DNA from 2 places in the Gordonia sp. YY1 genome. Region 1 is predicted to be linked to the other one. Evidence: predicted binding sites of a transcription regulator. Region 1 holds the regulator's gene; the other holds the start of a gene.
The links. The regulator LexA, encoded in region 1, represses DNA repair genes until DNA is damaged. The targets are predictions, from matches to a motif close to CGAACANNTGTTCG.

Region 1 (16,214 bases):
TAGTCCGGCGGCGGCGACGGTGCGGGCCACGTTGACGCCCTTGCCGCCCGGTTGGGCGCGGACCACACCGGCTCGCTGGACCTCGCCGCGCCGGAGCGGGGTGTCGAGTTCGAGGGTGCGGTCGACGCTGGGATTGGCTGTGACGGTGAGGATCATGCGATCACGACCTCGACGCCGCGGGCGGACAGGGCGGCCGAGAACCTCGGATCGATACCGGAGTCGGTGATCAGGACGTCGATGTCGTCGATGCCGGCGAATCCCGACAGCTCCTCGCGCTCCATCTTCGAACTGTCGGCGAGGACGACGACGCGTCGGGCCGCGGCAACCATCGCCGCCTTCACCGCCGCCTCGTCGGGGTCGGGCGTCGACAGACCGTGCGCTTCGCTGAGGCCGTTGGTGCCGATGAATGCGGTCGTCACGCGCAGCCGTCCCAGTGCGGCGACCGTCTCGGCGCCCACCGTGGCCTGGGTGAGTCCGCGGACGCGACCGCCCAGGGCGTGCAGACCGTCCGCATGGCGGCCGGCGAGCAACCCGGCGATCGGCAGGCTGTTGGTGATCAGCGTCAGATCGCGGTCCCGCGGCATGACCTCCGCGGCACGGAACGTGGTGGTGCCGGCGTCGAAGAGCACCGATCCGCCGTCGGGCGGCAGGAAACGGAGGGCGGCGCGGCCGATGGCGGCCTTCTCCTCGATCTGTTCGGTCTCCCGTTCGGCGATGCCGAGTTCACCGATCACCCGCATCACCTCGGGGCGGACGGCACCGCCGTGGACGCGCTGCAGGTGCCCGCCGCGTTCGAGAACGGCCAGGTCGCGCCGAACCGTCTCGCTGGTCACGTCGAACTTCGCGGCGAGCTCGGCGACCGAGGCGCGCCCTGCGACGCGAACCTCCTCGGCGATGGCCTGCTGTCTCTCCTCGGCGTACACACCGGCTCCGTTCTGATCGTTCCTGCTCACTCGGCCACCGCGAAATGTGGGAATATGTGGCTTTGAATGTTGTAGTAACTGTGTTTACGCCTTTTTATGTTGACAAGTCAAGCCAAATTTGTAACCGTGGTCACATGACGCAGATTCTGACGGGGACGCCGGTCGTCGGTGGTGTGGCTCATGGACCCGCACTGTGGCCGGGACGCCGTCCCGACCACAGTGCGGAGGCGCTCGGCGCCGGTGTCGAGATCTCCGAGGACCAGCGCCCGGAGGAGGTCGCACGATTCACTGCGGCGGCAGGCGTCGTCGCCGCGCGACTCCGTGAGCGCGCGTCGCAGAACACCGGCGTCGCCGCGGAAGTACTCGCCGCCACCGCCGGACTCGCGGAAGACCGCGGCTGGATCGGTGCGGCGTCGGCCCTGATCGCCAGGGGTACGCCGGCACCGTCGGCCGCCGTTGCCGCCACCGAACAGTTCGCCGCGGTGTTCACCAAGCTGGGCGGCCTGATGGCCGAGCGGGTCACGGACCTCAACGACGTCCGCGACCGCGTGCTCGCCGAGCTCCTGGGACTGCCCGAACCCGGGTTGTCCACGCCGGAGGTGCCCTCGATCCTGCTGGCCGACGACCTCGCACCCGCCGACACGGCCGGCCTCGACCCCACCACCACGATTGCCCTCGTGACGCGACTGGGTGGGCCCACCAGCCACACCGCGATCATCGCCCGTCAGCTCGGCATCCCGTGCGTCGTCGCGGTGTCCGGACTCGTCGGGATCGATGCGGGTACGGCGATCCTCGTCGACGGCACCACGGGTGAGATCGCCGTCGACCCCGATGACACCGCCGCGCGAGCCCGAGTCGAGGAGTATCGGCGTCACGCCGCTCGCGTCGCCGGATGGTCGGGTCCGGGTCGCACCGGCGACGGGGTGGAGGTGGCGATCCTGGCCAACGTCGCCGACGGGTCGTCGGCCCGCGCAGCAACCGATCACCCGGTGGAGGGTGTCGGACTGTTCCGTACCGAATTGGCCTTCCTCGAGCGCGCCGAGGAGCCTTCGGTCGACGAGCAGGCGGGCATCTATCGCGAGGTGCTGGACGCTTTCGACGGCCGCAAGGTGGTCATCCGCACCCTCGACGCCGGCTCGGACAAGCCGCTGCGCTTCGTGACCCATCCCGACGAGGCCAACCCGGCACTCGGTGTGCGCGGCGATCGAATCGCCTTGGCGCACCCCGAGATCCGCGCGCGCCAGCTCGACGCGATCGCCCGGGCGGCGCTGGAGGCCGACGCGCAGCCGTGGGTCATGGCCCCGATGATCGCCTCACCCGCCGAGGCGGCGACATTCGCCGCGCAGGTGCGCGAGCGTGGACTCGTCGCCGGTGTGATGATCGAGGTTCCCGCCGCGGCGATCCTGGCCCCGGCGATCCTGGCCGAGGTGGACTTCGTCTCGATCGGCACCAATGACCTCACGCAGTACACGATGGCCGCTGACCGAATGTCCGCCGAGCTCGCATCGCTGACCGATCCGTGGCAGCCGGCCGTGCTGCATCTCGTCGCAACGGTCGCCCGGGCCGGACGTGATCAGGGCAAACCGGTGGGCGTCTGCGGAGAGGCCGCGGCCGATCCGCATCTCGCCTGCGTGCTGGTCGGACTCGGGGTGACCTCGTTGTCGAGCGCTCCCGTCGCGGCGCCCGCGGTCGGCGCCCGGCTCGGCGCGGTCACCCTGGCAACCTGCGAAAACGCGGCGGCGGCCGCGCTGGCCGCCACCGATCCGGCTGCAGCTCGCGCGGCGGTCGCCGCGGTACTCGACAGTGACGAGGTCAGACTCGCCTCATCACGGTGACGACCTTGCCGAGGATGACGGCCTCGTCGCCCGGGATCGGGTCGAACAACTCGTTGTGCGGCATCAGCCAGACATGACCCTTCTGGCGTTTGAAGGTCTTGACCGTGGCCTCGCCGTCGATCATCGCGGCCACGATGTCGCCGTTGTCGGCCACGTTCTGCTGGCGGACGACGACCCAGTCGCCGTCGCAGATCGCGGCGTCGATCATCGACTCGCCGACGACCTTCAGCAGGAACAGCGATCCCTCGCCGACGAGCTCCCGGGGGAGTGGGAACACGTCCTCGACGGCTTCCTCGGCGAGGATCGGTCCGCCTGCGGCGATCCGGCCGAGCACCGGTACGAAAGTGGGTTCGGGCAGTGCTCCGCCGGTCGGCGAGGTCGGCGTCGGGGGTTCGCTCGGCGCGATGTTCACCGCCCGCGGACGGTTGGCATCACGTTTGAGAAGGCCCTTGCGTTCGAGCGTCCGCAGCTGATGGGCGACCGAGGAGGTCGAGGTGAGACCCACCTCGTCACCGATCTCGCGGATGCTCGGCGGGTAACCGCGTTCTCGCACGGATTTGCGGATCACCTCGAGAACTCCGCGCTGCCGCGGCGTCAGCGACGCCTCGGCAGCCGCCATGTCCGCCGGGGTGACGGGCTCGTCGGCGCCCCGCGCTCCGGTGCGCTTACCGCCGTCATCGCTCATGATCGGGTTCCTCTCGATTCCGAACGTGCTGGTAGATCGCTTGTCTTTCGACGAGCCTAGCCGAGAACGCCGACCGCATCAAACATTTGTTCGACGTGTCGCGAGACAATTGTCGGAGTGCCGTGCTACAAATCGAACATCAGTTCATCGAACGGATGATCGACATTCGAACAGTTCGACCGGGACGACGCGGTCCCACTCACGAACACCGTTCGACCGGATACACGGAGGGCACCATGCGCACCGCCACTCTCATCGACCCCGTCCACCTCGACCCCGCCCGGCACGACCCCGCCCGGCACGGCGGTCCCGTCCGCGGCGACGTCCTGGAGCGTCCGCGCCCGACACGTCGGGGAGACGCCCGGCGGCCCGTCGACAACCGTCCGGTGCCGGAATCGGCGGTCCGGGTCCGCCGCGTCGCGTCCACCCAGTGCGCGTCGCCGGTGGGTATGCGCGGTCGTGGACCGGTGGTCCCGGCGTGGCGTCCCGCCGAGGCGGCTCCCGCGGCCGTCATCCGCCGGCGTCGCCGCACGGCGACCGCTGTCCTCGCCGGCGTCGCGCTCGCCCTGGCCGTGTGGGTCATCGCGGTCGTCGGCCAGAACTACGCCGCGTCGGTCACGCCTGCCGCGGTCGGCACCGAGGTCGTGCACGTTCGGTCGGGTGACTCGCTGAGCACGATCGCCTCGCGGGTCGCCCCCGAGATGCCGCGTGAGGCCGTCGTCGACGAGATCATCCAGCTGAATGACCTCGCGTCGAGCGGGCTGCGCGTCGGCCAGCCGCTCCTCACCCCCCGGTACCACTGAGGCCGGGCGGTATCCTCGATGCCACAGGGACCAGCCGAGCACCGGCCCGGCATGCGGCGCGGCTGCATCAGAGCGTCCCGTGACCTGCGTGAGGATACGATGCGCTGCCCCTTCTGCAAGAACGACGACACCAAGGTCATCGACTCGCGTGTCGCTGATGAGGGGCAGGCCATCCGGCGCCGCCGCTCCTGCGTGGAGTGTGGGCGACGCTTCTCGACCGTGGAGAGTGCGGTCCTCTCGGTGGTGAAACGCAACGGCGTCACCGAACCGTTCAGTCGCGAGAAGGTGATGCGAGGTGTCCGGCGCGCATGCCAGGGGCGCCACGTCGCCGAGGACGCTCTCGCCCAGCTCGCCCAGCAGGTCGAGGACACCGTCCGCGCCAGTGGTTCGGCCGAGATCCCCAGCAATGAGGTGGGACTCGCGATCCTGAAGCCGCTGCGGGACCTCGACGAGGTCGCCTACCTGCGCTTCGCGTCGGTGTACCGGTCCTTCGACTCCCTCGAGGACTTCCAGCGCGAGATCGACGACCTCCGGGCCGCTTCAGCCGAGTCGGTCAAGAGTTCGTAGGACCCGCTTCTCCGACACCGGGAACGCGGTGCCCAGCCGTTCGGCGAACAATCCGACCCGCAGCTCCTCGACGAGCCACTGCGCCTCGTCGTTGACGTGCGCTTTCCGGTGTTCGGGTACCTGGGCCAGCCGCTGCGCCCACCGTTCGGTCACGCGGTCGATCACGGCGACTCCGGCCTGATCTCGCGCGGCGGAAGCCGGGAGTGCCGTCAACCGTGCCTCGGCGGCCGCGAGGTAGCGCGGCACGTTCTCCAGATGATGTCGCGGAGTGGCGGCCACGAATCCGTCGAAGACGAGGTTGTCGAGTTGTTCGGCGACGTCGTCGGCGGCGAGCGAACCCGCATGACGGTCGATCGCGGCGCGTACCGGCGCCACCGAGCCGAGCGACTCCACCGCGAGAGAGAAATACTCCGGAGCCGACTCGGTGATCCGTGGACGGATCTTCTCCGTCAGGGTGCGGAACGCCTCGGGTGAACGCACGGCGGACGCGGTCCCGGCGTGAAGGCCGGCGACGACGTCGCGGATCGCCCGGCGTGTGCAGTCGGCCAGCAATGTATCGAGATCCGCATAGGGACTCTGGCTCAACGCCAGCCGGCCGGCGGCGCCGAGCGAACTCGCCACGCGCCGGTGCAGTGGCGGGATCGCCAGGTCGAGGAGCGCGACGATCCCCCTCTCCGCCAGGCGATCTCGGGCCTGCTCCGACACCGCGTCGATCACGACCACCCCGCGTGTACGTCCGGCGTCGTCGGTGATCGCGTCGACGGTCGGGTACCTGGTGAGGCGCTGACCGGCGATGTCGACGGTCCGCTGCGCGGCGAGAGTGCCGATGCCGTCGTCGGTCCAGCTGCGATACAGCGTGCGTTTCACCGTCTTCGACGCCGCGGGCGTCGTCGCACGCTGAAGCTCGTCGATCGAGTCGGCACGCGCGGTGATCCGTCCGTCGTCGTCGGCGACCGCGAAATGCATCCGCAGATGGAGGGGAATCCGGTCGAGGTCGAAATCGGCGGCGGTGACCGTCATCTGGGTGATCGTGGTGAGTTCGCGGGCGAGCCCGACCGCGAGCGGTTCGCTGCGAGGCGTGAGACGGGCCAGCGCCAGGTCGGCGAACCGCTGGGCGGGGGACATCGACTTGCGCAACCTCTTGGGCAGCGATTTCACCAGTGCGGTGGCCAGTTCCGACCGCATCCCGGGCACGGACCAGTCGAAGCCCGCCGACCGGACGTGGGGCAGCAGTGCGCGCGGGATGATCACGGTGACACCGTCATCGGGTGCGCCGGGTTCGAACCGGTAGCGGAGCTCGAGTCGGGTGTCGCCCTGCTGCCACGCACCCGGATAGTCGGTCGGTGCGGCCTCGGCGGTTGCCGTGACATCCTCGGGCTTGAGGTCCAGAAGGGCAGGATCGCTGCGCCGTGCCTTCTTCCACCACGTGTCGAAGTGACGTGCGGAGGTGACCTCGGCGCCGACCCGGTTGTCGTAGAACTCGAAGAGCTGATCCTCGGTGATCACGAGTCCGCGTTCGCGCCTACGGTTCTCGACGTCGGCGGCGGCCTCGAGGAGGGCGCGGTTGCGTTCGAAGAACGGGTGCTGGGTACGCCAGTCTCCCTCGACGAGGGCATGGCGGATGAACAGCTCGCGCGAGACGACCGGGTCGATGGGACCGTAGTCGACGCGGCGACGGGCGACGAGGGTGACGCCGTAGAGGGTGACCCGCTCGTACGCCATCGCGGCGCCACGTTTCGACGACCAGTGCGGCTCGCTGTGCGTGCGTTTGACCAGATCCCCGGCCAGTTTCTCCGCCCACAACGGATCGATCCCGGCGACCGTGTGCGCGAACAGCCGGGAGGTCTCCAGGACCTCCGCGGCCATGATGAACGCCGGCGGTTTCTTGGCCAGCGGCGACGCCGGGAAGATCATGAGCGTCGTGTTCCGCGCCCCGGTGAATTCACGACCCTCGGTGTTGCGGACCGCGATGTTGCTGAGCAGACCCGACAGGATCGCGCGGTGGACGGCATCGGCGTCGACCTGCGGCAACTCCTCGCCGGCCGGACGCACGGGCCAGTCGAGATCCTTGACGATCTCGGTGAGCTGACGGTGCAGGTCCCGCCACTCCCGGATGCGCAGGAAGTGCAGGAACTCCCGCTCGCACATCCGCCGGAACCTGCTGCCGGACAACTCCTTGCGCTGTTCGTCCAGGTATCGCCACAGTTCGACGTAGGACAGGAAGTCCGACTGCGGCACGACGAATCGACGATGGGAGGCGTCGGCCGCCTCGCGATGTTCGGCCGGCCGTTCGCGCGGATCGGGCAGCGACATCGCGGACGCGATGACCAGCAGGTGGTCGAGGCAGCCGAGTTCGCGACCCGCGATCAGCATGCGGGCGATCCGCGGGTCGACCGGTATCCGCGACATCGAACGGCCGACGGGGGTGAGGCGCGGCGGGCCGCCTTCGCGGCTCACGGTGATCGCGCCGAGTTCGGTCAGCACGCCCATACCGTCGCGGATCGCGCGCTCGTCGGGCGGCTGGACGAACGGGAAATCCGCGATCTCACCGAGTTTGAGCGAGGTCATCTGCAGGATGACCGCGGCCAGGTTGGTGCGCAGGATCTCCGGGTCGGTGAACGCCGGCCGCGAGTCGAAGTCGTTCTCGCTGTAGAGCCGGATACAGACACCCGGCGCGACGCGACCGCATCGGCCGGCGCGCTGGCGGGCGCTGGCCTGCGAGACCGGTTCGATGGGAAGACGATTCACCTTGGTGCGGGTCGAGTACCGGCTGATGCGAGCGGTGCCGGTGTCGATGACGTAGCGGATGCCGGGCACCGTGACCGATGTCTCGGCGACATTGGTGGCCAGGACGATCCGTCGACCGTTCGACGGAGCGAAGACCTTCTGTTGGTCGGCGATCGACAGACGTGCGAACAGCGGGACGATCTCCGCACCGCCATCGCGGCCGGTTCCGGTGCGGCGCCGCAACGCATCCGCGGTCTCGCGGATGTCGCGCTCGGTGGGTAGGAACACCAGGATGTCGCCCCGGCCGCCGGCCCACAACTCGTCGATCGCGGCGTCGATGCCCTGGATCTGGTCGAGGTCGGCGTGCTCGCCGCCCCCGGTGTCGTCGCCGCTGTCCGGGCGTTCCTGGAGGCTCAGGGGCCGGTAACGGATCTCGACGGGGTAGGTGCGACCGGACACCTCGATGACCGGCACCGAGGCGTCGGGTGTGCTGAAATGCCGTGCGAAACGGGCGGGTTCGATGGTGGCCGAGGTGATGATCACCTTCAGGTCCGGTCGTTGCGGCAGCAGCCGGCGCAGATAGCCGAGGATGAAGTCGATGTTGAGGCTGCGCTCGTGGGCTTCGTCGATGATCAGCGTGTCGTAGCGCCGCAGCATCGGATCGGTGGCGATCTCGCGGAGCAGGATGCCGTCGGTCATCACGCGGATCAGGGTGTCGGCCCCCGAACGGTCGGTGAACCGGACCGAGTAGCCGACCGCGTCACCGAGTTCGGTGTCGGTCTCGTCGGCGATGCGTTTGGCCACCGAGCTCGCCGCGATACGACGCGGCTGGGTGTGCCCGATCGTGCCGCGGATGCCGCGCCCGAGTTCGAGGCAGATCTTCGGTAGCTGTGTTGTCTTACCCGAGCCGGTCTCGCCGGCCACCACCACGACCTGATGGTCCCGGATGGCGTCGGCGATCTCCTCACGAGCTGCCGACACGGGGAGTTCGTCCGGGAAGCGCAGCACCGGCACGCCTGCCCGGCGCCGTTCGAGGCGGTTGCGTGCCTTGGCCACGTCGGCGACGAGCTGCTCCCACTTGCGTGGGTCGGGGGTGCGGCCCAGCTTGTCGACCCGGCGGCGGAGTCGGTGAGCGTCGAGGATCCCCACCTCGTCGAGCGAGCGCAACAGCTGGGATCGGGAGATGCCGGGCTGAGGATCTCGCGGGGCTGGATCTGGGGACTCGACCGACATGATGTCTCCAGGATATGGGTCGCTGCCGGGGGTGTTCACCTCGCCCGGCATCATGGGGGCCATGGCTGATTCTTCGAGGGCACTGTCCGATACTCCTGGCGCTCTGTGGCACGGTTTCGCCGACATGGGTGCGGTGACCGCGAGTGGCCCGTTCGTCGTGACCAAGGGTGAGGGAACCCGCATCTGGGACCGCGACGGCAAGTCCTATCTCGACGCGACGGCCGGTCTCTGGTTCACCAACGTGGGCCACGGCCGCACCGAGATCGCCGACGCGGTGGCGCGTCAGCTCGGCACCATCGCGCACTATTCCAACTTCGGGGACATCGCGAGCGACGTCACGCTGCAGCTCGCCGACGAGCTGGCCGCGATCGCACCGGTGCCCGGTTCCAAGATCTTCTTCACCTCGGGCGGCAGCGACTCGATCGACACCGCGGTCAAGCTCGCCCGCCGGTACTGGGTGGAGCAGGGCAAGCCCGGCAAGCGCGTCGTCGTCAGCCGCACGAAGGCGTATCACGGCATGCACGTCGCCGGTACGTCGCTGGCGGGCATCCCCCTCAATCACGACGGCTACGGCGAGCTCATGCACGACGTGCAGAACGTCGACTGGGATGACGCGAAGAGCCTGCTCGGCCTCATCGAGCGGGTCGGTGCGGACAACATCGCCGCGTTCTTCTGCGAGCCGATCATCGGTGCCGGTGGCATCTACCTGCCGCCGGCCGGATACCTGGACGAGGTTCGCGCGATCTGCCGCGACCACGACGTCCTGTTCGTCGTCGACGAGGTCGTCACCGGCTTCGGTCGTATCGCCGGCGACTCGTGGTTCGCCTCGGCGCGCTTCGACCTGCAGCCGGACATGATCACCACTGCCAAGGGCCTCACCTCGGGCTATGTGCCGATGGGTGCGGTCTTCATCGCGCCGCGCGTCGCCGAACCGTTCTTCGCCGGCGGCGTCTGGTGGCGCCACGGCTACACCTACGGCGGTCACGCCGCCGCGGCGGCCGCCGCGCTGGCCAATCTCGAGATCATCCGCCGCGAGAACCTGCTCGCGGAGGCGACGCGGCTCGAGGGGGATCTCGCCACGGCGTTGTCCCCGCTGGCCGACCTCGATTCGGTCGCCGAGGTGCGCACCGGCCTCGGTGCGGTCACCGCGGTCCAGCTCGCCGACCCGGCATCGGCTCCGGCGGCGGTGGTGAAGCTGCGTGAGCACGGTGTCAGCACGCGCGCCGCGGGACAGGGCGCGCTGCAGATCTCGCCGGCCTTCGTGATGACGACCGACGAGGTCGGCGAACTCGCCGACCGTATGCGGGCCGCGCTGAGCTGAGCACAAGCGCCCCCTGATCCGAAAGTAGCGACCCGACCCCTCGCTCCCTGAGGTGCGAGGAGCGTAAGCGACGAGCCTCGAAGGGCTGGTGAGGATTTCGGACGCATCTCGCCAGGGCCTTCGTGGCTCGCTTCGCTCGCGCCTCAGGCAGCAGAGGGGCCGCCCGCGCGGCAGTGGATACAACAAGGCCCGGTTACCGAATCGATAACCGGGCCTTGTTGTCTGGACGCGCTATCAGGCGTTCGCGAGCACCTCGGTGGTGGCGATGGCCTGGGCCACGCCGGTCACGATCGAGGCGACCTTGAGGGCTTCGAAGATCGCCTCCCGGTCGACGCCGGCCTCGCGCAGGGTGTTCTCGTGGGCGGCGACGCAGTGCCCGCAGCCGTTGACCGAGGATACGGCGAACGACCACAGCTCGAATGCGGCCTTGTCCACGCCCGGGTTGCCGATGATGTTCATCCGCAGGCCGGGACGCAGGTCGTCGTACTTGCCGTCGAGAAAGCCGCGGCCACGGTAGAACACGTTGTTCATGCCCATGATCGACGCGGCGCCCAGGGCGGCGTTGTACGCCTCGGCCGACAGGATGTCGGCGGCCTCGTCGGCGATCTCGCTGAGCACCTTGGCGTTCTTGGTGGCGGCGGCGGTCGACAGCAGCGTGCCCCACAGCTGCTCTTCATTCAGCGCGGTGGTCCGGCTGATCGAGCCCAGGTTGAGCTTGAGGTCCTTCGCGTACTCCGGAAGGGCTTCCTTGAGGTTGTCGATACTCATCTGATCCCCTCTAGACGCCCGAGGACATGAGCTCGCCGGCGTTGATCGTCGGGTCGCCCTTCTTCCAGTTGCAGGCGCACAACTCGTCGGACTGCAGGGCGTCGAGGACACGAAGGACCTCGTCGACGTTGCGTCCCACCGAGCCCGCGGTGACCGACACGAACTGGATCTCGTTGTTCGGATCGACGATGAAGGTGGCGCGGTCGGCGACCCCGTCGGCGTTGAGAACGCCTGCAGCGGTGGCCAGTTCGCGCTTGAGGTCGCTCATCATCGGGAAGGGGAGGGTCTTCAGGTCCTCGTGCTGTGCACGCCACTGGAAGTGGACGAACTCGTTGTCGACCGAGGCGCCGAGCACCTGGGTGTCGCGATCGGCGAACTCGTCGTTCAGCTTGCCGAATGCGGCGATCTCCGTCGGGCACACGAACGTGAAGTCCTTGGGCCAGAAGAAGACGACGCGCCACTGACCGGGGTGGTCGTCGGAGGTGACGGTGGTGAAGTAGTCATCGGGCTGCTGGGCGTTGACCTTGCTGAGGTCGCCGCCGATCACGGCGGTGAGGTTGTAGGCGGGGAACTGGTCACCGATGGTGAGCAGGGCCATGTATCGCTCCTTCAGCTGAGTGAGTGAGTGTACGGAAACTGCGCGCGAACGAATTTCGCGACGTACGAGTACCATCGTGCCGGATTTTGCGCGAAAGCGAAACGTGATTAGTAGCACTACACTGATAGCCATGCCCGATAAAACTTATCAGCCGACCGTCGCCGGACTGCGCGCCTTCGTCGCCCTGGCCCAGCGCAGACACTTCGGTGCCGCCGCAACGGATTTGGGCGTGAGTCAGCCCTCGCTCTCGCAGGCCTTGTCGGCGCTCGAGGCGGGCCTCGGGGTGACGCTCGTGGAGCGCACCACGCGCCGCGTCCTGCTGACCCCGGACGGAGAGGAACTGCTGCCGCGGGCGATCGCGGCCGTCGACGCCGTCGACGAGTTCACGGCGGCGGCCGCGGGTGCCGGACGGCCGTTGCACGGGACGATCCGTCTCGGTGTCATCCCGACCGTCGCGCCCTATGTGCTGCCGGCCGTGCTGCGCGGTCTCGGTGAGAGACTTCCCGACCTGCGCCCTCGAGTCGTCGAGGAGCAGACCGCCCGTCTCGTCGAGCAACTGCGGGGCGGGACGCTCGACGTGGCGCTCCTCGCGCTGCCGCTCGAGATCCCAGGGATCGTCGAGGTGCCGCTCTACACTGAGGATTTCGTCCTCGCCCTGCCGGCCGGGCACGCTCTCGCCGGAAAGCGCCGAGTGGATCCCAGCGCCCTGGCCGACCTGCCGTTGCTGCTCCTCGACGAGGGGCATTGCCTGCGGGACCAGGCGCTGGAGGTGTGCGCGCTCGCGGGTGTGCGTCCTGATCTGGGACAGACCCGCGCGGCGTCGCTGACGACGGCCGTGCACTGCGTCGTCGGCGGTCTCGGGGTGACCCTCATCCCGCAGACCGCGGTCGCCTCGGAGACCGCATCGGGGGACCTGGCGATCGCCACGTTCGCCTCGCCGCGTCCGGGGCGCCGGATCGGGCTGGTGTTCCGGCGGTCCGCACGCCACGACGAGTCGTATCGGGAACTCGGGTCGATCATCGGTGAGCTCGTCGCCGAGACGGGCGCCGTCACGTCGGTCTAGGCGGTCAGGCCTCCGCAGCCTCGGCGGCGAGTGCCTCCCACTCGTCGACGAGGCTCGAATCGACCTCGCGGACCATGGTGCCGAGGTCGACGACGATCTGTTCGATCTCCGGCGTCACGGCGCTGGTCGGAACACCTTGGCGCAGAACCCGATAGCAGTCGGACAGGTAACGCAGCACGACGCCCTCGCTCCGGGCCAGCCCGTACGCGGAGATCAGCTCGGTGAAGGTCATGGCCTTCTCCAGCATCTCGCGGAGTACCGACTTCGGGTTGGGCGGGAACGACGCCACCCAGGGGTGGCCGCGCCGATAGATCTCGAACGCGCCGAAGATCTCCTCGAAGAGGGGTTGCGGCCAGGAGATGTCCTCCAGGCGCGACATCCGTTCCTCGTACTCGATCCCGTCGGCCTTCATCTCGGCGATCGCCGCGTCCCGGGCCACCTTGCGCTGGGCCAGCAGCAACGGCCGCGGGTTCTCCAGCGTCGACTCGAGAATCGAGATCACATCCAGTGCGTACGTGGAGGACTCCGGGTCGAGGATCTCGAACGTGGCCATCGCGAAGGCCGACAGCGGATTGGTCAGCGCGAAGTTCTCCGGCATGTCCACGCTCATCGCGATGTGCCGTCCGGTCTCATCGGGGGCGTCGAGCTGCACGACGATCCCGGCATCGCGCAGACCGCGGTACAACTCGATGGTGTGCTTGATGTGGCGCAGTTGACGATCACGCGGTTCGTGGTTGTCCTCGAGCAGGTGCCGGACGGCGGCGAAACAATCGCCGGGCCGACCCAGGACCTCGAGCAGCATCGCGGTGGTCATCTGGAAATGCGACCGCAACGGCTCGTCGGGTGCGTCGATCAGCTGGGTGAAGGTCTTCTCACCCCAGGATACGAAGCCTTCGGGAGGCTTGCGGCGCACCAGCTTCCGCAGCTTCTTGGGATCGTCGCCGGCCTTGGCGACGGCGCGGGCGTTCTCCACGTCGTGCTCGGGTGCCTGGGCCACCACATAGCCGACGGTGTCGAAGCCGGCCCGGCCGGCGCGGCCCGCGATCTGATGGAACTCCCGCGCCCGGAGGCGGCGGACGCGACGGCCGTCGTATTTGCTCAGCCCGGCGAACAACACCGTCCGGATCGGCACGTTGATGCCCACGCCGAGGGTGTCGGTGCCGGCGATGACCTTCAGCAGTCCCTGCTGCGCAAGACGTTCGACGAGCCGCCGGTATCGGGGGAGCATCCCGGCGTGATGGACGCCGATGCCCGAGCGCAGCAGCTTCGACAAGGTGTTGCCGAAGCCGGTGGAGAACCGGAAGTCGCCGATGGCCTCCGCGATCGCGGCCTTCTGCTCCTTGTCGCAGATCTTGACGCTCAGTAGTGCCTGCGCGCGTTCGACGGCAGCGGCCTGGGTGAAGTGCACCACGTAGATCGGTGCACGTCCGCGCTCGACGAGATCGGCGATCGTCTCGTGGATGGGCGTCATCGCATAGTCGTGTTCGAGGGGCACGGGACGCTGGGCGCCGGTGACCTCGACCGTGTCCCTGCCGGTCCGGCGGGTGAGGTCGTCGACGAAGAAGGAGACGTCGCCGAGCGTCGCCGACATCAGCAGGAACTGGGTGGAGGGCAGCTCGATGAGCGGCACCTGCCACGCCCAGCCACGGTCGGGTTCGCCGTAATAGTGGAACTCGTCGGCGACGAGCGTGCCGATGTCGCTGTCGCCACCGGCCGCCAGGGCGAGGTTCGCGACGATCTCGGCGGTGGCGCAGATGATCGGCGCGTCCGGGTTGACCGTCGCGTCACCGGTCAGCAGGCCGACCTGGTCGGCGCCGAACATCGCGCACAGCTCGAAGAACTTCTCGCTGACGAGGGCCTTGATCGGCGCGGTGTAGAAGGCGCGCTCACCCCGGCAGCGCGCGAAATACAGGGCGCCGGCGGCCACGAGCGACTTCCCCGAGCCGGTCGGGGTCGCCAGGATGACCTGGCTGCCGGCGAGCAGCTCGAGGAGTGCCTCTTCCTGGTGCTCGTACAGGTCGAGGCCGCGATCGGTCCACCACTGCGTGTAGGTGTCGAGCGCCTGGTCCTCGTCGTCGACGGGCGCCAGGGCCGCCGCGCTCGCGGTCAGATCGACGATTGCGGTCCCTCGTCTCCGGGCTCGTCGTCCTTCGAACTCTGCTCGGCGGCCTGTTCGGCGAGGAATCGTTCGAGTTCGGCACCGAGCTCGTCACCGCTGGGCAGCGACTCCTCGGCGGCCAACAGCGACGCGCGCTCCTCGGCGGCCTGCGTGAAGGTGTCGTACTGGGTCTCCAGTGCGGTGACGACCGACTCGATCTCGCTGTTGCCCTCGACCTCGGTGTCCACCTGTGCGCGCACCTTCGCGGCGGCGCTCTCCAGCGCGGCGAGCGGCAGGTCCAGACCGGCCAGCTCGGCGACTGCGCCGAGCAGTCGCGCGGACGCGGCCGGGTAGTTGGTCTGCGCCAGGTAGTGCGGCACGTGGACTGACAGGCCCGAGGCCCGGTAGTCGTGCTCGCTCATCCGCAGTTCGAGCAGCATCGAGGCACTGGCCGGCAGCTTCATCGCCGAACCCCAGCGGGGGAGGTTCCCCAGGGCGTCGGGGTCGCTGCCGTGTGCGGTGATCGACGGCGGGCGCGTATGCGGCACCGCCATCGGGATCGCGTTGAGACCGATGACATCCGTGACTCCGAGTCGGTCGGACAGGCGGCGCACCGCGTCGACGAACTGTTCCCAGCGCAGGTCGGGTTCGGCGCCCGCCAACAGCAGGAAGCCCTTGCCCGCGTTGTCGCGGATCGCGTGCAGCGTCAGTGCCGGCATCTCGACCTCGGTGAAGGTCTCCCCGCTGAACGAGATCGTCGGGCGCCGGGAGCGGTAGTCCATCAGTTCGTCGGAGGAGAACGTCGCGACCAGTTCCGACTCCAGGCTGTCCCGGAGATGGGTGGCCGCCAGCGCGACGGCGTGGCCGGCGTCGGCGAACCCCTCGAGCGCATGGATCAGAACCGGGCCCGTGCCATCGGCACGGGTGACCTGCGGAGCGGGAAAGGCGAGTTCGTACAGCGCGTCGTTCCGCGCAGGTTGCTCGTCCACGTCATCCCTCCTTGTACGTGGCAGCCGTGGCACAGCACGGCTGGATTCTCGTCATATGTCTCATTGTCTCGCACCGGGGTCGCGGGTGAGCACGGGCATCCGGCGAAACACCAACAGTGCAACGACATCGTCGCGCCGGGGATTCCCGAATTGGGTGTGTCACCCGCGTGGGTGAGCGGTCGCGGTGGCACAGTAGATCGCTGTGACCCCGGCAACCGTTACGCCCCGTACGTCTTGTGGCCGCCGCCTGCGCGTGTTCGTGCTGGCCGCTGCCTGCACCGTTCTCGCCGGTGGCGTCCTGTCGGCGTGCTCGATCCAGGGCGACGCCCAGTCGTCGAATCCGGACCTGTCGTCGAGGTCGGTGGCCGCCTCGGATTTCCCGGGTGGTCCGGCGAGCCCGATCCCGCCTCAGGCGGTGGCCAACGCGCTCGCCGACGTCACCGGTGGTCCGGCACCCGGACAGGGGAGCAACACCGAGGTGTCACCGGCCGAGTGCGCACCCTCACCGGTGTCCGCCGACGGCGCGGTCGCCCTTCTCGGTCCCGGGACCGCGGAACGATCGACCCTGACCACCGTCGTCGCACACGTCGACACGTCGCTCGCC
Region 2 (16,214 bases), 300 kb from region 1:
GGTCGGCGAACCGGGCGCCCAACTTGTTGGCGATGCCCGCCGAGGCGTTCGCCTCGTGGATGACGATCGGGATGCGGTTGCGTCGCCGCAGGTGCATCTGCGCGGCGAGGTAGGCCGGGACCGACACGTACCCGCCGAAGCCGATGACGACGTCGGCGTCCACGTCGGCGAGCACCCTCCGGGTCGCGGCGACCGAGGACACGAGCCGGCCGGGGGTCTTGGCGAGATCCATCCCGGGCTTGCGCGGCAACGGGACCGGCGGGATCAACCGGAGGTCGTATCCCCGCTCGGGCACCAGGTCGACCTCGAGTCCGCGGTTGGTCCCGAGCGCGGTGACGCGGGCCGTGGGGTCGATACGGGTGATCGCATCGGCCACGGCGAGCGCGGGTTCGATGTGGCCGGCGGTCCCGCCGCCGGCAACGACCACCGACAACGGCCGGCCACCCGGGCCTCCCGTCGTATCAGATTGTGCTGCACCCGAATTCACCGGCGTTGTCACTCCATCTCCAGCCACTGTGCACGTCTGTCCCGCGCAGCGAGATCCGTACCGCGAACACCGGATCAGCGGCGTCCCACACGGCCGTGTGTCGGCCGATCGCGCCCGGGATCGGCGGACCGCGGCGTACGCGGCTGATGCGCGCCCGCCCGCCATCCCGGTGACGCCGAGCGACGTGCACTGCCGGCGCCGGGATACCCGCCACGGTAGTCGACGCCCGCTCGTGTCGACGGCGCAGGTCGGGTGCGGCCACCCGTGGCAGGGCGCCGCGTCGACGCACCGCGTGCGGGTGCCGGTTCGGCGGACTTCGCCCGGTTCCACGGCATCGTGAAACGACCCCGGCTCGGAGCCGGCTCGGCCGGTCGTCCGCGACGGTTCGGCGCCCCGGTTCGTCCGGTCGCCCGAGGCCGTCCCGACGCACCCGGATGTCCGGGCGTCCGGCCGCCCGACGACCGGCGCTGGTCGAGACGATCGCGCAGGGTCTCCGCTCGCGACTGCCGGTAGCCCACCGGTGTCGGGAGCCGCAGTACACGGGCCAGCCGGCCCGGTGTTCCGGCGGTGAGCGCCGCGACTGCCTCCGGCTCGTGTCGTGCGGCGTTGGCCAGGAGACCGAGCATTGCGAGCACGGTCAGGGTCGAGGTACCGCCGGCCGAGATGAGCGGCAGCTGGATACCGGTGACCGGCAGCAGGCCGATCACGTAGCCGATGTTGATGAACGCCTGCGCGAGGATCAGCACGGTGATGGTCGCCGTCATCAGGCGCAGGAACGGATCGGTGGAGCGGTGCGCGATACGGAACCCGATGTAACCCAGCAGGACGAAGAGGAACACCACCAGCAGCCCGCCGAGGAGGCCGAGTTCCTCGCCGATGATGGCGAAGATGAAGTCGTTGTGCGCGTTGGGCAGATAGTTCCACTTGGCGCTCGACTGACCGAGGCCCACACCGAACACTCCGCCGTTGGCCAGGGCATAGGTCGCCTGGCGCGCCTGGTAGCCGGCACCCTGAGGATCGTCGATGCCGCCGAGGAAGCTCATCACGCGCTGCGACCGGTATCCCTCGGCGAGGGCGAGGATCACCGCGAGGATCACACCGGACACGGCGAACGCCGAGAAGACCTTGATCGGCAGACCGGCGAACCAGAGCATCGCGCCGACGATGATCGCGATGGTGATCGTCGTCGAGAGGTTCGGCTCGAGGATGATCAGCACGCAGACCAGCATCGCGACCGGAACCAGCGGGATCAGGAGTTCCTTGATCGACGCGTTGTCACGTCGCCGCGACGCCAGCAGGTGCGCACCCCAGATACACAGCGCCACCTTGACCAGCTCCGAGGGCTGCACCGACACGCCGGAGATGACGAACCAGCGCCGCGCGCCCTGGCTGAGCGTGCCGACACCGGGAATGAGCACCAGCCCGAGCAGCAGGATCGCGATGGCCATCGACGGCGCGGCGAAGCGCCGGAGCAGTCGGACGGGGACCCGCAGCATCAGATAGAAGACGATGAGACCCAGCCCGGCGAAGATGACCTGCGTCGTGAAGAGCCCGTAGGACGATCCCTCTTGCGAGTACCCCTCGACCGACGACGCCGACAGCACCATCACCAGACCGAAGGCCGTCAGCATGAACGCCATCGTGAGGACCAGCTGATATGAGGCCAGCGGTCGGGCCAGGAGGCTCCGGACGGCGTCGATGATCAGCGCCGGCAGCGAGGCGGTGACGGAGGCGGCGGTCGAGGCCGCCGCCGAGACGTCCGCGCCCGGCCTCGACCGTGCCGACGCGCGCTCCGACGCCGTGTTCCGCGCCGCACCGGACGGGTTCTCGCCGTCGGTCACGTCGTCCGTCGCATCGTCGAGGTCGCCGTCGTCCACCGCCGCGGCGTCGACCGCGGTCTTGTCGCTGCTCACGCGACTCACCGCGAGGACGAGGAGGTGCCGGCGATGTCCCGGGCGGCGTGCGCGAACGCGTCACCGCGCCGGCCGTAACCGGCGAACATGTCCAGCGAGGCCGCGGCGGGTGCGAGGAGCACCGCGTCGGGCGTCGGGTCACTCGCTGCGGCGAGCTCCCATGCCTCGGCGACCGCCCGGTCCATCACGGCGACGGCGCTGTCTGACTCCGAGGCTTCTGCCGACGACGAGAATGGTGTCGACGAGAGGACGGGTTCGGTCTGACCCTGGCGATGCACGTTCACCGTGCCATCGTCCCCTGTGAATACTGTGACTGTTGGGACTTCTGGGGCGTGTCGCACGATCGCTTCGACGACCAGGTCACGATCCCGCCCGATGGCGACCACCCCGGCGAGCCGATCGCCGACCGCGGTGAGCATCCCGTCCATCGACGCACCCTTGAGCAGGCCGCCGGCGATCAGCACCACGCGGTCGTAGGCGGCGACCGCCGCCTGGGCGGCATGGGGGTTGGTGGCCTTCGAGTCGTCGACGAAGAGGACGCCGTCGCGGGTCGCCACGACCTCGCCGCGGTGGGCGGCCGGCCGGAAGTCGGTCAGCGCCGCCTCGACGGCGTCGCGCCCGACACCGATCGCGAGGGCGAGTGCGGAGGCGGCGAGGGCATCGGACACACCTGATGGACCGGCCGGATGCACGGCGTCGGCGGGCAGCAGGCGACCGGCACCGAAGGCACGGTCGACGAGATGGCCGTCCTCGACCCCCAGCTGACCGTCCTGCGGCGGGCCGAGAGTGAAGCCGACACGGCGTCCCGCGCCCGGCAGGCCCGACGCGACCGGGTCGTCGAGACCCACGACCGCGATGTCGCCGCGCAGCGCGCCGGCCTTGGCGATCGCGTAGGCGTCGAAGGTGCCGTGCCAGTCGAGGTGGTCCTCGGCGACGTTGAGCACCACCCCCGCGGCCGGGCGGACCGACGGCGCCCAGTGCAGCTGGAACGACGACAACTCGGCGCACAGCACGTCGACGCGGGGCGTCGCCCGCATGGCGTCGAGGACCGGCAGGCCGATGTTGCCGCATGCCGCGCCGGCGCGGCCGGAACGCTCGACGATGTCGGCGAGCATCGAGGTGGTCGTGGTCTTTCCGTTGGTGCCGGTGACGACCAGCCAGGTGCGGGGCTCGCCGAGCAGTCCCGCGGCGTCGACACGCCAGGCCAGTTCGACCTCACCCCACACCGGTATGCCGCCCGCCGCGGCCTGACCGACGAGGTCGTGCGTGGGTGCGAACCCCGGTGACACGATCACGACCGCGGCGTCAGCGGTCCACGACGGGTCCGCGAGCAGATCGGCGATCGCGACCGCCTCCGCACCCTGCGAGAGCAGATCCGCGACCCCCGCCACCGCACGCACGGCCGCTTCCCGGGCGGCGGCCTCGGCGTTCCGCGAGGCGAACCGGTCGTCGGCGAGCACGATGTGGACGTCGCGGGTCACCAGGTACCGGGCCGCGGACATGCCGGCGGTACCCGCCCCGCCGATCACCACGGTCCGGCCGGTCAGCCCCAGCGGGTCGCTGCCCGGCGTGGGGTTCTCGGCGGTGAGCGGATCAGCCATTGGTGGTCAGGAACTCTCCGTAGAACAGGGACAGTCCCAGCGCACAGGCGATGGCCGTGAGCAGCCAGAACCTGATGATCACCGTGGTCTCGGCCCATCCGCCCAGTTCGAAGTGGTGGTGGAAGGGCGCCATTCGAAAGACCCGGCGGCCGGTGGTGCGGAAGAAGGCGATCTGGATGACCACCGACATGATCTCCGCCACGAACAGCGCGCCGATGACGACCGCGAGGAGTTCGGTGCGGGTCGTGATGGACAGACCGGCGAGCATGCCGCCGAGCGCCAGCGAACCGGTGTCACCCATGAAGATCTTGGCCGGTGCGGCGTTCCACCACAGGAAGCCGAGGCACGCACCGCCGCCGGCGACCGCGATGATCGCGAGGTCGAGTGGGTCGCGGACCTGGTAGCACCCGGTCGGGATGTCGCTGGGCGGCTTGGCGCCGCCGGCGCAGGCGTTGACGAACTGGAAGAACGTCACGAGGACATAGGACCCGAGGACCATCGCCATCGAACCGGCGGCCAGGCCGTCGAGTCCGTCGGTGAAGTTCACCGCGTTGGACCAGGCGGCGACCACCAGCCAGCAGAAGATCACGAAGACCACCGAGCCGAGGCCGATGGCGTTGATGTCGCGCACATAGCTGAGGTGGGTGCTGGCCGGGGTGAGGCCGTAGTCGTTGCGGAACTGCAGCACGAGGATGCCGAACAGGATCGCGGCGATGAACTGCCCGATCGACTTGGCGGTCTTGTTCAGTCCCAGGTTGCGGTGCTTGCGGATCTTGATGATGTCGTCGAGGAAGCCGACGATGCCCAGCGCGGTCGCCAGTCCCAGCACGAGCAGACCCGACGCCGTGGGGCCGTTGCCGGCATCGGTGAACAGGCCGACCAGGTGCGAACCGAAGTAACCCGCCCACAGCGCGGCCAGGATCGCGACGCCGCCCATCGACGGTGTGCCGCGCTTGGTCTGATGGCTCTGGGGACCCTCGACCCGGATCTCCTGGCCGAATCCCTGACGGGAGAACACCTTGATGAGCACGGGGGTCAGCAGGATCGACACCGCGATCGCGATCGCACCCGCGAGAAGGATCTGGGTCACCGTGTTGCCCTCGTGTTCGCTCGTCCGTTCCGGGCCACGCTCTTCTCTCCGACTCTGTTCGATGTTCTCGGCCGGCACGCCCTGTCGCGCGCCCTCATGGTGCGGTCCCTTCGTCCGCGGGACCGCCGCTCGTCTCCTCGCGAATCTGCCATCCGCAGCTCGTACCCCAGGCGGTGATCACCGAGTCCAGGTCGGCGCTCGCGGCCGCGAGGAGGATGACATCACCGGCGGCGGGACGCCAATCCGGGTCGGTGTCGACGAGCGCCGCGGCGTCCTCGACCGATTCGACGATGCGCGCCTCGTCACCCCAGGAACCCTCCATGACGGCGCCCTGGTGCAGGGCGCGCACCGATCGGGAGTCGCCCACGCAGAGAGTCTTGTCGACGGCCAACCGGACGGCCAGACGTCCGAGGAGATCGTGTTCGACGACACGCTGATTCTCCGCGCTCCCCTCGGGGGTGGCGACCTCGGCGATGATCGCCCAGGTGCGCGGCCGATCCCCCGCGGCGTCGCCGCGGATCTCCACCGAGCTGCTGCCGCGCATCGCACCGGCGTGCTCGGCGAGCCGACGGATGAGCAGACGTGCGTCGTCGACCGTCACCGGCGTATCCCCGCGGATCACCGTGACGAACGGTCCGGTCATCGATCACCCTCCGCGGCCACCGAGCCGGCGGGTGCGCTCTGCGGGGTCGACGATTCCAGCGCTCGGGCGACGACGTCGCGGTCGTCGAACGGATGCTTCACGCCGTTGATCTCCTGCCCTGCCTCGTGTCCCTTGCCCGCGACGAGCACGATGTCGCCGGGACCCGCCCAGGCGATCGCCTCGGCGATCGCGGCCGCGCGGTCGGCGACCTCGCGTATCGGTTCGGCAGCCACCGGACGTTCGGCGGCGTCGACCGCACGCGCGCCCGCGAGAACCTCGGACCGGATGGCGGCCGGCTCCTCCGACCTCGGATTGTCGTCGGTGACGATGACGAGTTCGGCACCGCGTGCCGCGGCCTCCCCCATCAGCGGGCGCTTGCCCGCGTCGCGGTCTCCGCCGGCACCGATCACGATGGCCACGCGACCGGGTCCCTCGCCGAGCTGACCCCGCAGGGTCGCCAGGACGGCCTCGACGGCGCCGGGTTTGTGGGCGTAGTCGACCAGCGCGAGGAACGGCTGTCCACGATCGACGCGCTGCAGGCGTCCCGGGACACTCACCGACGCGACCGCGTCGAGGGCGGTGGAGATCGGCACCCCCGCGGCATGCGCCACGGCGACGGCCAGCAGGCCGTTCGCCACGTTGTAGCGGCCCGGCAGCGGGATGACGAGAACGTGGTCGCCGTCGGGTTCGGTGAAGGGGGTGTGCGAGGTGCCGTCGCCGACGAGATCCGACGGGCCGGCATGCCAGTGTGCGGGCGTCGCACCGGTCGACACCGTCACCGGCTGCAGGTGCGCCGCCTCCCCCGGCCGACGCGCGAGATCGGCCATCCGCCGACCCCACTCGTCGTCGACGCACACCACGGCGCGCACCGCATGGGTGGGCGACGACGGCACGAACAGCTGAGCCTTGGCGTCGAAGTAGGCGCGCATCGTCCCGTGGAAGTCCAGATGATCCTGCGAGAGATTGGTGAACGCCCCGATCGCGAAGTGGGCGCCGTCGACGCGTCCGAGCGACAGTGCGTGGCTGGACACCTCCATGACGACGACGTCGACGCCGTCCTCGAGCATCGCCGCCAGCAGGGCCTGCAGGGTGGGCGCCTCGGGGGTCGTCAGCGAGCTGGGCTGGGCGACGCCGTTCACGCGGGTCTCGACGGTCCCGATGAGTCCCACCGAATGACCGGCGGCGAGCAGGGCCGCCTCGACGAGATACGACGTGGTGGTCTTGCCCGACGTTCCGGTGATCCCGATCAGCTTGAGCCGCTGCGAGGGATTGCCGTACACGCGGGCGCTCACGGTGCCGAGCACGGTCCGCGGGGCCGGGTGGATGAGCACCGCGACGGCGGTCTCGGGCGGCAGGACGCGGCTGAGTTCGACCCGGCCGGCCGGGTCGGTGAGGATCGCGGTCGCACCCGCGGCGACCGCCTGGTCGGCGAAACGCGCACCGTGGGTGGCCGCTCCGGGCAGTGCCGCGAACAGGTCGCCCGGCTGCACGTCCTGGGCGCGCAGGGTCACGCCCTGCACGCTGGTGTCGCGGTCGGCGCCGCCGACGAGGTCGAGCCGGGCGCCGGTGGCCGTCGACAGGACGGTCGTCGATGTCGGTGCGACCTCACGCGGACGACCGGGGAGCTTCTTGCCCTTGCGCCTACCGGCCGACCCCTTGCCCGTGGAACCACGAGACGTCATGAGTTCGCCTCCTCGGTTCTTCCTGTCGGTGTACGTGCAGTCTGTCGGTCGGTGGTCGTGATCGGCGCAGAATTGCACTCACGATACCGACCGGGGATCGGCGATCGGGACGCGGTGCGCCGACCATGGCGGTCGTGATCAGTTGGCGGTGAGGGTCAGCCTCGGCGCCGGCGCGGAGAGCGGGACCTGGGCGCGTTGCAGCATCCACGACGCGATGGTCGAGAAGAGCGGACCGGCGGACTGTCCCCCGGAGCCGTCGGAGCTGCGCCGCGGGTTGTCGAGCATGATCCCGATGACGTAGCGGGGGGCGTCGGCCGGGGCGATCCCGGCGAACGTGATGTTGTACCGCGAGTTCGAGTAGCAGCCACAGGACGGATCGACCTGCTGGGCGGTGCCGGTCTTGCCGGAGACCTGATAACCGCTGACGGCGGCCTTGGTACCGGTACCCATCTGCACGCCCATCGGATCGTCCTGCACCACCGAACGGAACATGTCGCGAACGGTCCGCGCGGTCTGCTCGCTGACGACCCGCACCGGCTCCGGACGGGCACGCCCCTCCCGGGTACTGCCATCGCGCTCCTCGGAGACGAGGATGCGCGGCGGGACACGCAGACCGTCGTTGGCGATCGCCTGGTACATCGCGGTCATCTGCAGCAGCGTCATCGAAAGCCCCTGGCCGATGGGCAGATTCGCGAACGAACCGCCCGACCACTGACTCAGGGCGGGAACCTCTCCGGCACTCTCCGCCGGGAGTCCGACACCGGTGCGCTGGCCGAGTCCGAATCGCTTGAGCATGTCGGCGAAACGTTCCTCGCCGATCCGCTTCGCGAGCATCAGCGTGCCCACGTTCGACGACTTCCCGAAGATGCCGGTGGTCGTGTACGGCTCGACACCGTGCGGCCAGGCGTCCCGGACGGTGACACCGGACATCTGGATGCTGCCGGGCACCTGGTGGACGGTGTCCGGCCGGGTGAGGCCGTACTCGATTGCGGCCGAGGCCGCGACGAGCTTGTTGACCGAGCCGGGCTCGAACGGGGAGGTGACCGACGGGTTGCCGAGTTCGGCCTTCGGCTGATCCGACAGCGGCAGCGAGGCGTTGAACGTGCCGTCGTTGGCCATCGCCAGCACCTCGCCGGTCTCGGCGTCGAGCACCACCGCCGAGGCGGCGCGTGCACCGGATGCCTGTTTGGCCTTGATGACCTGGCTCTGGACGAACCACTGGGTGTCGGAGTCCAGGGTCAGACGAACGGTGGAACCGTTGATCGCCGGGTGCACGTTGCGCGTGCTGCCCGGGATGATCGCGCCGTCCGATCCGCGGTCATAGGTACGGGAACCGTCGCTGCCGGAGAGGATCGCGTCGAGTGAGGCCTCGAGACCGATGAGGCCGTTGCCGTCGTAGTTGACATCGCCGATGACGTTGGCCGCCAGGGAGCCTCCGGGGTAGAGCCGAATGCTCTCCGGGTCGGCGCCGACCTCCGGGAACTCCTCGGTGATGCGCTTGGCGACGTCCGGGCTGACCGCCCGCGCCAGGTACACGAAGGGCTCGTCGCCGGTCACCTTCCCGAGTAGGTCCTCTTCGCTGATCGAACCGCCGAGTGCGACCGACACGCCCTTGGCGATCTCTTTGAGCCGCTCGTCGACACCGGGCAGTTCGGCGTTCTTGCGGTGTTCCTCCTCGATCGACTTGCGAACCGCCTTGGGCAGGAACGTCAGTGACCGGGCCTCGTCCGTGTAGGCCAGCGGACGTCCGTTGCGATCGAGGATGGAACCCCGCTTGGCCGTGAGGACCTGGGTGTACTCGCGTTGCTGGGCGGCCTCGGCCGAGATGGACCCGGCCTGGACGGTGTGGACGACGATCATCTTGGCCGCCACCGCGAGGACCACGAGCAGCACGACGACACCGGCCACCCGCGTCCGGAAACCGAAGCTGTGCAGCCCCCCGCCCTTGCGCGGGCCGCCCTTGCCCGGCCCGCGGCCACGCGGGCCGCCGGCGGCGCTCGATCCCCGGCCCGGACGAAGTCCCGGGCCAGACGGCCCATGGCCCGGACGAGGTCCCGGGCCAGACGGCCCGTGGCCCGGACGACGTCCCGGGCGAGACGGCCCGTGGCCGAGTCGCTCGAAGGTCGCACGTGTCATGGTCGTCAATTGTTCACCGCTTCAAGGTCGTGACAGGGATTTGGCATCGGCGGGTTGCAGATCGATGGGAGCACTGTGACGGCCCCCACGGCCGGCGAGCACCTCACGTACGGGGCACGACATTCGGTGCCGGGACCGGTGTCGAGGGCGACGGCTGAGGTGTTGTCCCCGGGTCGGTCGGCGTCGACGGACCCTCTCCCTGACCAGGTGTCGCCGATGGATTCGGTTGGGCCGGATCGGGTTGCGTCGGGCTCGGTTGCGTCGGGCTCTGCTGCGCAGGCGGGTTGGGTGTGCCGGCGGCACCACCGCCGAGCCCGATCGAGTCGTCCACCTTGCGCGGATCGATGGTCTCGGTGGGGTCGGGCTTCGGCTCGGGGTTGAGATCGGCCATCGGCTTCCCCGATGCCGGTGCCGGCTTCCCGACTATACGGGGCCGTCGCGGATCGTCGACGATCATCCGCGCCGGATTGTCCGCCGGGATCATGCCGAGACGCGTTGCCTCCCGGGACAGTTCGGGAGCAGAGTTGCCGGATTCGTAGCTTCGCTTCAGCGCATCCCGCTGATCGATGAGCGACTGGTTCTCCGTCCGCTCGATGCCGAGCTTGTAGGAGTCCTGGGCCGACTTGGTGGACAGCCACAGGCTCAGACCGAGACCCAGGACGAGCAACGCGATCACCGGGACCACGAAAGGTGTGTGCTGCAACCGTTCCCGGAACGAGACGCCGGACATCGACAGGCCACCACGGACCGCGCGGGGCGCGCTCGTCCCGGCCGCCATACGCTTGTGACGGCGATCCAGCGCGCGCTGGGCCGCCCGCGAGCGCGTCGCCCGCTCGGATTCGATGCGCGCCCTCCGCGACCGCCGGGTGTCGCGTTCCTCCTCGGAACGTCCGGTGTCGGAACGCCTGCCGCCGGAACGTCCGGAGCCGGGACGATTGGGGGCCTCGTGCAGGATCGTCATGATCAGCCCTTCTTCTCGACTCTTTCGACCGCCCGGACTCGCACCGGTGCCGATCGCGGATTGGTGGTCAGTTCTTCGTCGTCGGGACGCTCGGCGCCGCGGGTCAGGTGGCGGAACTCCGCGGCGGTTCCCGGCAGCTCGACGGGCAGACCAGGCGGCGAGGTCGAGGTCGTGCGAGCGGCGAACTCCCGCTTGACGATTCGGTCCTCGAGCGACTGGTAGCTCATCACCGCGACGCGTCCGCCGACCGTGAGCACGGAGAGTGCCGTCGGCAACGCCTCGCGGAGGACGTCGAGCTCGTGGTTGACCTCGATGCGCAACGCCTGGAAGGTCCGCTTCGCCGGGTGACCACCCGTGCGCCGCGTCGCCGCCGGGATGGTGGCGTAGAGCAGTTCGACGAGGCGTGCGCTGGTGGTGAACGGTTCCTTCTCCCGCTCGCGCAGCACCGCCGAGGCGATCTTGCCGGCGAAGCGCTCCTCCCCGTATTCGGAGAGGACCCGGGCCAATTCGCCGTGGCTGTAAGTGTTGAGCACGTCCGCTGCGGTGAGCGGGTCGTCGGGGTTCATCCGCATGTCCAGCGGGGCGTCCACCGAGTAGGCGAATCCCCGGCCGGCCTGGTCGAGTTGCATCGACGAGACACCGAGGTCGAACAGGGCGGCGTCGATGGATTCCTCACCGGCATCGGCTAGGACATCGGCGATCTCGTGGAAGGTGGCCTGGTGCAGCGAGATCCGGTCCGCGTGTGGTTCGAGCCTGCGTCGCGCGATCTCCAGGGCCGAGGCGTCGCGGTCGATGCCGACGAGGTGCACGTTCGGGAACGTGTTCAGGATGAGTTCGCTGTGTCCGCCGGCACCGAGCGTCGCATCGAGGAACACGCGTCGGTCTTCGGATTCCAGTGCCGGGGTGAGCAATTCGACGATCCGCCGGCCCATGACCGGGATGTGGCCGAACTCGCCGGAGCGGCGAGTGTCGTCACCAGTGTCATCCACGGAGGGCCCCCATCGGCGTGTCGGCCATGTCGGTCGGCAGAGTCGGCGTTTCGGTGCGAAAGGACTTGTCGGAGGAGTGTCGTGTCGCGGACGGTGGACTCTCGCCTCGTGCCGCGCCCGGATGGAGCGAGGTCCCGACCCGATCACGCACCTGGCGTTGGGGAAGTACGCCAGGGTCGGACCGGATCGGGGCCTCGTGCCACCCGAAGCCCGTGCACCGCTTCCGCCTCGTCCCCTCTCGGCTACAAGACCGCGTTCAGCGCGGCCGAGTTCGCCGCCGAGAAGTTCTCCTCGTGCTGCGACTGGTACTCGTCCCATGCGGCCGAATCCCAGATCTCGAGGTGATCGAAGCTGCCGAACACCACGCATTCCTTGGACAGTCCCGCGTAGACGCGATGGTCGGAGGACAGGCTGATCCTGCCCTGGCCGTCCGGTCGCTGTTCTTCCGAACCGGCGAAGAACGTCCGCTGAAACGCACGCAGGTCAGGGTCGTTGCGTGACGCCTCGACGATCCTCGCCGCGATCGCGTCGAACTCTTCGGTCCGGTACACCGACAAGCTGTGGTCTTGGCCTTTGGTGACCACTACCCCTCCTGCCAGTGCGTCGCGGAACTTGGCGGGCAACGTGAGTCGCCCCTTGTCGTCCAATTTCGGCGTGTAGGTGCCGACAAATCGCACGGACATGTCGACACCTCCTGCCCCTGGGTTCCACGCTCCGGATCGCCTCACCCAGTGATGCCACAGTACCCCACTTTCCTCCACTTTCCACCCCAGAGGCCCACACCAGCGCCCACGATCAGCAAATTCGCAGTTCAGGCACGCTAAATATTTGGAGCTACCTGCGTGTCCACGGCGATCCCCGTCCGCTGGACGTCGGTCAGGCGTGTGACAGACGCGTTGGATGAGGCGCCAGATACCCGTGCGACCTGCGTCTCCGCGCCGGTGGGGCAAGGTGGGGTGCCCGGGTGGGGGAAAGTGGGGCCTCCCTGTGGGGGAAGGTGGGGAACCCCGGTTGGAGGAAGGGCCGGGAGTGGGTCACGGCGGGGAGAGCCGAGGGGAGGACAGACAAAAGAGCCGCGCACCCCGTGGGGTGCGCGGCTCTTCTACGAGTTGTTCCCGTCAGGCCGGCGGAAACCTACTCCTGCTCGAACCGACGGTTGAATCGTTCTTCCATCCGCTCCGACAGCTTGCGCTTGGAGCCCGATGACCCGGACTGTTTCTTGCCTCCCCCGCGTGGCGAGGACGTCGCGGAGTCGCCGAGGTCGTCACCCCAGAGGGCGAAGAGTCCGGCACCGAACATCACCAGGAAACCCAGGAGGCTGACGATCGGAAATCCTCCGATGTCGATCTTGACGATGAGACCGCCGACGAGCATCACGAGGCCGACGACGAAGATCGCCACCGCCTGTAGGCGACGACGGCCACTCGACTTGCCCAGCCGACGACGCTTGACACTGGACGCAAACTTGGGGTCTTCCGCGTACAGAGCGCTCTCGATCTGTTCGAGCATGCGTTGCTCGTGCTCCGAAAGTGGCACCGACCCTCCTTCTCCCTGATCCGCGACGCCGACGACGGTCAACCACGACCAGTGAGGCGTCTGCGCCTTATTCTCCCATGATACGAGGTGAAATCTGCCGCGACCACCATTACTCGCTGTTGCAGCGCCGGATGCACATACCGGTACGACAACGGAACGCCGAAAGTGTGTCCGGCCTCACGCTGTTCGCCCGATTTGGGGGTCCTCTGTCCCGAATTTGCCTTGCTCGTAAGCGATGACCAGGGTTTCGACCCGACGAAGGAAGTCGAGGACGAGGAGTCGCATGCCGGCGACACTGTCGGGGTCGAGCGTTCGGATGATCCCCGACTCGATCTTCATCCGCACGGGCGACAGCGCGGCGAAGCGCGCCGCCAGCGGCGCGAGTTCAGGGGCGACCACACCTATCCGGGTCCAGGCGTTCGACGTCTTACGGCGAGCGGGACCGATCGGTTCACCGATCGCGAGCGCGGCTCCGGCGGCACGGAGCGCGGCAAGATAGAACTGACGAAATCGCTCGGCGTTGTCCTCGACCCCGTCGGCGTTGTCGAGTAGGAGATGTGCGCGCTGGAGGAGGTCGCGCGCGCGGCCGACCATCACCGGGTCGACGGGGGCGGACCGGCGGGATGTGGGCCGACCGGGCATGGCATCCTCCTCACTCGCGGACGACGGTGGCCGGTGGCAGACGCTTCCCTCGTCCGCCACCGGACCGTCATGTCGTCGGGATGAACGCGAACAGCTTGCGGAGGCACATTCATCGAACACCCGTTCGACACGTTCAATATAGCTAGCGGCACGCGTCTCTTCAAGGCGTGGGTCCGCGACCCGCACCCTTCTACAACACCGCGTCCCGCGACCCGATTCCGCCGAGTCCGCCGCACCGAGAGGACAGTCACACCAGATGGTCGGAGAACGCTTGGCCGGGTCGGTGCGGGCCCGCACGGCGAGCCGGAAGACGACCCGCCGGTGACCGTCCGCCTGGTGAACCTCAGTGGTCAGGACTCCCGCGTGTGGCTGGAGCCCGCGCTCGACGTCTACGTGACCGCGATGGGATATCCCCGTGGGACCGAGGTGCACCGAGCCGCCCTCTGGCGCGAGCACATCGCCCGGCCGGGCTGGCGCGCGATCGGCGCGATCGCCTCGCTGCCCCCGCACGAGGCGCAGGCGATGTCGACCGCCCGGCGTCGGGTCGGAACGCCCGTCGGCTCAGGTCCCGACGACGTTCTCGTGGGCATCGCCTACGGGTACACGGGGGCGACCGGCCAGTGGTGGAATCAGCAACTCCGGCTCGGGCTGCGGCAGACCGGGCGCTCGCCCGCGGAGATCGAGATGATCGCCCGCGACTACTTCGAGCTGACCGAACTGCACGTACACCCGACCGCACAGGGACGCGGCATCGGCCAGTTGCTGCTCGCACGCCTACTCGCCGACCGGCCCGAACGCCACGTCCTGCTGTCGACCCCGGAGATCCCGGCCGAGCAGAACCGCGCGTGGTCGCTGTACCGGCGGATGGGGTTCTCCGACGTGCTCCGGCATTTCACGTTCACCGGCGACCCGCGGCCGTTCGCATTCCTGGGCCGTCCGCTCCCCCTGGAACTCCAACCGCCGTCGGCTGGTCCAGCACGACCCGCAGGATAAAGGACATGGCACACCCGGAAACGATCGCGCACGGCACAGGGCCCGCATGAGCGGGCACGGCGAGCGGCGCGACGCGGTGATCGTCGGCGCCGGTCACAACGGCCTGATCGCCGCGGCGTATCTCGCGCAGGCCGGACGGGACGTCGAGGTGCTCGAACGCGACGAGATCCCCGGCGGCGCCGTGTCGACCGTCGAGCGCTTCCCCGGTCATCGGATCGATCGCGGTTCCTCGGCGCACCTGATGATCCGGCACTCCCCCGTCCTCGACGACCTCGACCTCGCCGCGCACGGACTGCGCTACGTCGACTGCGACCCCTGGGCTTTCGTCCCGGCGACCGCGACCGCACCGGCGATCGTCTTCCGCACCGACCTGGAGGCCACCTGCGCCTCCATCGAACGGGCCTGTGGCGCGAAGGATGCCGCGGCGTACCGACAGTTCGTCGAGACGTGGACGCCGCGGTCGGCGGCCGTCATGGACGCGTTCTACCGGCCGGCGACCATGCGGCAGTTCGGCCGGGCGTTCAGAGGTCTCGGTTCGACCGCCAGCACCGAACGCACCGGCCTCATCGGACGCCGCAGCGGCGCGATGATGAACCTGACCGCCGAGCTCATGGCCTCGGGCGACTCACTCCTCGACCGCTATTTCGACTCCGAACAGCTCAAGGCGGGACTCGCCTGGTTCGGCGCCCAGTCGGGACCGCCGATGAATGCACCCGGTAGCGCTCCGATGGTCGGGTTCGCCGCGCTGATGCACCGCATCCCGCCCGGCCGGGCGATCGGTGGCAGCGGCGCGTTGACCGACGCGCTCGTCCACCGCATCGAGGCCGACGGTGGGCGGATCGCGTGCGGGGACCCGGCCGTCTCGATCACCCGGTGCGGGAACCACTGGCGGGTGCAGATCGCATCCGGCGAACGTCGGTGCGCGCCGACGGTGATCAACGCCTGCCACGTGCTGACGACCCTGGACATGTTGGCCGCGGGCGGTTTCGACGCCGGGACCCTCGACCGCTGGCGACGGGACATCGTGGTCGGCAGCGGGATCGGGATGGCGGTGCGCCTCGGTACGACGGCACTGCCCGCCTATCGCGACCTCCCCGACGACCTGCCCGCGCACGGCGTCCACTCGGCCCTCGGGCTGCTGGTCACCGATCGCGCGCACCTGGTCGGCGCGCATGCGGCAGCGGCGGTCGGCGCACTGCCGCCGCGGCCCGCCGTCGTTGCGATGAGCTTCTCGGCGATCGATCCCACCCTCGCCCCGGAGGGTCGGCACGCGATCAACCTGTGGGCGCAGTGGCATCCGTATCGGCTCGCCGAGGGCGACTGGTCGACACTGGGCGCGCAGGCCGCAGCGGCGGTCTGCGCCGAGGTGGACCGTCACGCACCGGGTTTCGCGGAGTCGATCGCCCATCGTCATGTGCAGACCCCGGAGGACCTCGAATCCGAACTGGGCCTGATCGGCGGCAACATCATGCACGTGGAGATGTCGATCGACCAGATGTTCATGTGGCGTCCGACCCCGGACCTGGCGGGCCACCGTGTCC

Region 2: BPODLACK_RS03700 (SAV_6107 family HEPN domain-containing protein) is a predicted target of LexA. The motif match lies at 13,794-13,807, and genes of this name have one in related genera.

Annotation. Positions count from the first base shown of each region.
Region 1 is NZ_WXYI01000002.1:410,294-426,507, forward strand. It holds gene pfkB (1-phosphofructokinase) at 1-156, opposite strand, end outside; gene BPODLACK_RS05095 (DeoR/GlpR family DNA-binding transcription regulator) at 153-923, opposite strand; gene BPODLACK_RS05100 (phosphoenolpyruvate--protein phosphotransferase) at 1,058-2,758, shown strand; gene lexA (transcriptional repressor LexA) at 2,736-3,443, opposite strand; gene BPODLACK_RS05110 (LysM peptidoglycan-binding domain-containing protein) at 3,680-4,246, shown strand; gene nrdR (transcriptional regulator NrdR) at 4,346-4,813, shown strand; gene hrpA (ATP-dependent RNA helicase HrpA) at 4,787-8,773, opposite strand; gene BPODLACK_RS05125 (aminotransferase family protein) at 8,835-10,094, shown strand; gene BPODLACK_RS05130 (alkyl hydroperoxide reductase) at 10,329-10,862, opposite strand; gene BPODLACK_RS05135 (peroxiredoxin) at 10,873-11,460, opposite strand; gene BPODLACK_RS05140 (hydrogen peroxide-inducible genes activator) at 11,591-12,523, shown strand; gene BPODLACK_RS05145 (DEAD/DEAH box helicase) at 12,528-14,633, opposite strand; gene BPODLACK_RS05150 (PAC2 family protein) at 14,630-15,610, opposite strand; gene BPODLACK_RS05155 (hypothetical protein) at 15,864-16,214, shown strand, end outside.
Region 2 is NZ_WXYI01000002.1:106,049-122,262, reverse strand. It holds gene murG (undecaprenyldiphospho-muramoylpentapeptide beta-N-acetylglucosaminyltransferase) at 1-487, opposite strand, end outside; gene ftsW (putative lipid II flippase FtsW) at 562-2,409, opposite strand; gene murD (UDP-N-acetylmuramoyl-L-alanine--D-glutamate ligase) at 2,406-4,001, opposite strand; gene mraY (phospho-N-acetylmuramoyl-pentapeptide-transferase) at 3,994-5,091, opposite strand; gene BPODLACK_RS03735 (UDP-N-acetylmuramoyl-tripeptide--D-alanyl-D-alanine ligase) at 5,186-5,734, opposite strand; gene BPODLACK_RS03730 (UDP-N-acetylmuramoyl-L-alanyl-D-glutamate--2,6-diaminopimelate ligase) at 5,731-7,416, opposite strand; gene BPODLACK_RS03725 (peptidoglycan D,D-transpeptidase FtsI family protein) at 7,555-9,552, opposite strand; gene BPODLACK_RS03720 (hypothetical protein) at 9,656-10,513, opposite strand; gene rsmH (16S rRNA (cytosine(1402)-N(4))-methyltransferase RsmH) at 10,516-11,502, opposite strand; gene mraZ (division/cell wall cluster transcriptional repressor MraZ) at 11,745-12,185, opposite strand; gene BPODLACK_RS03705 (DUF3040 domain-containing protein) at 12,637-13,038, opposite strand; gene BPODLACK_RS03700 (SAV_6107 family HEPN domain-containing protein) at 13,216-13,680, opposite strand; gene BPODLACK_RS03695 (GNAT family N-acetyltransferase) at 14,002-14,673, shown strand; gene BPODLACK_RS03690 (phytoene desaturase family protein) at 14,720-16,214, shown strand, end outside.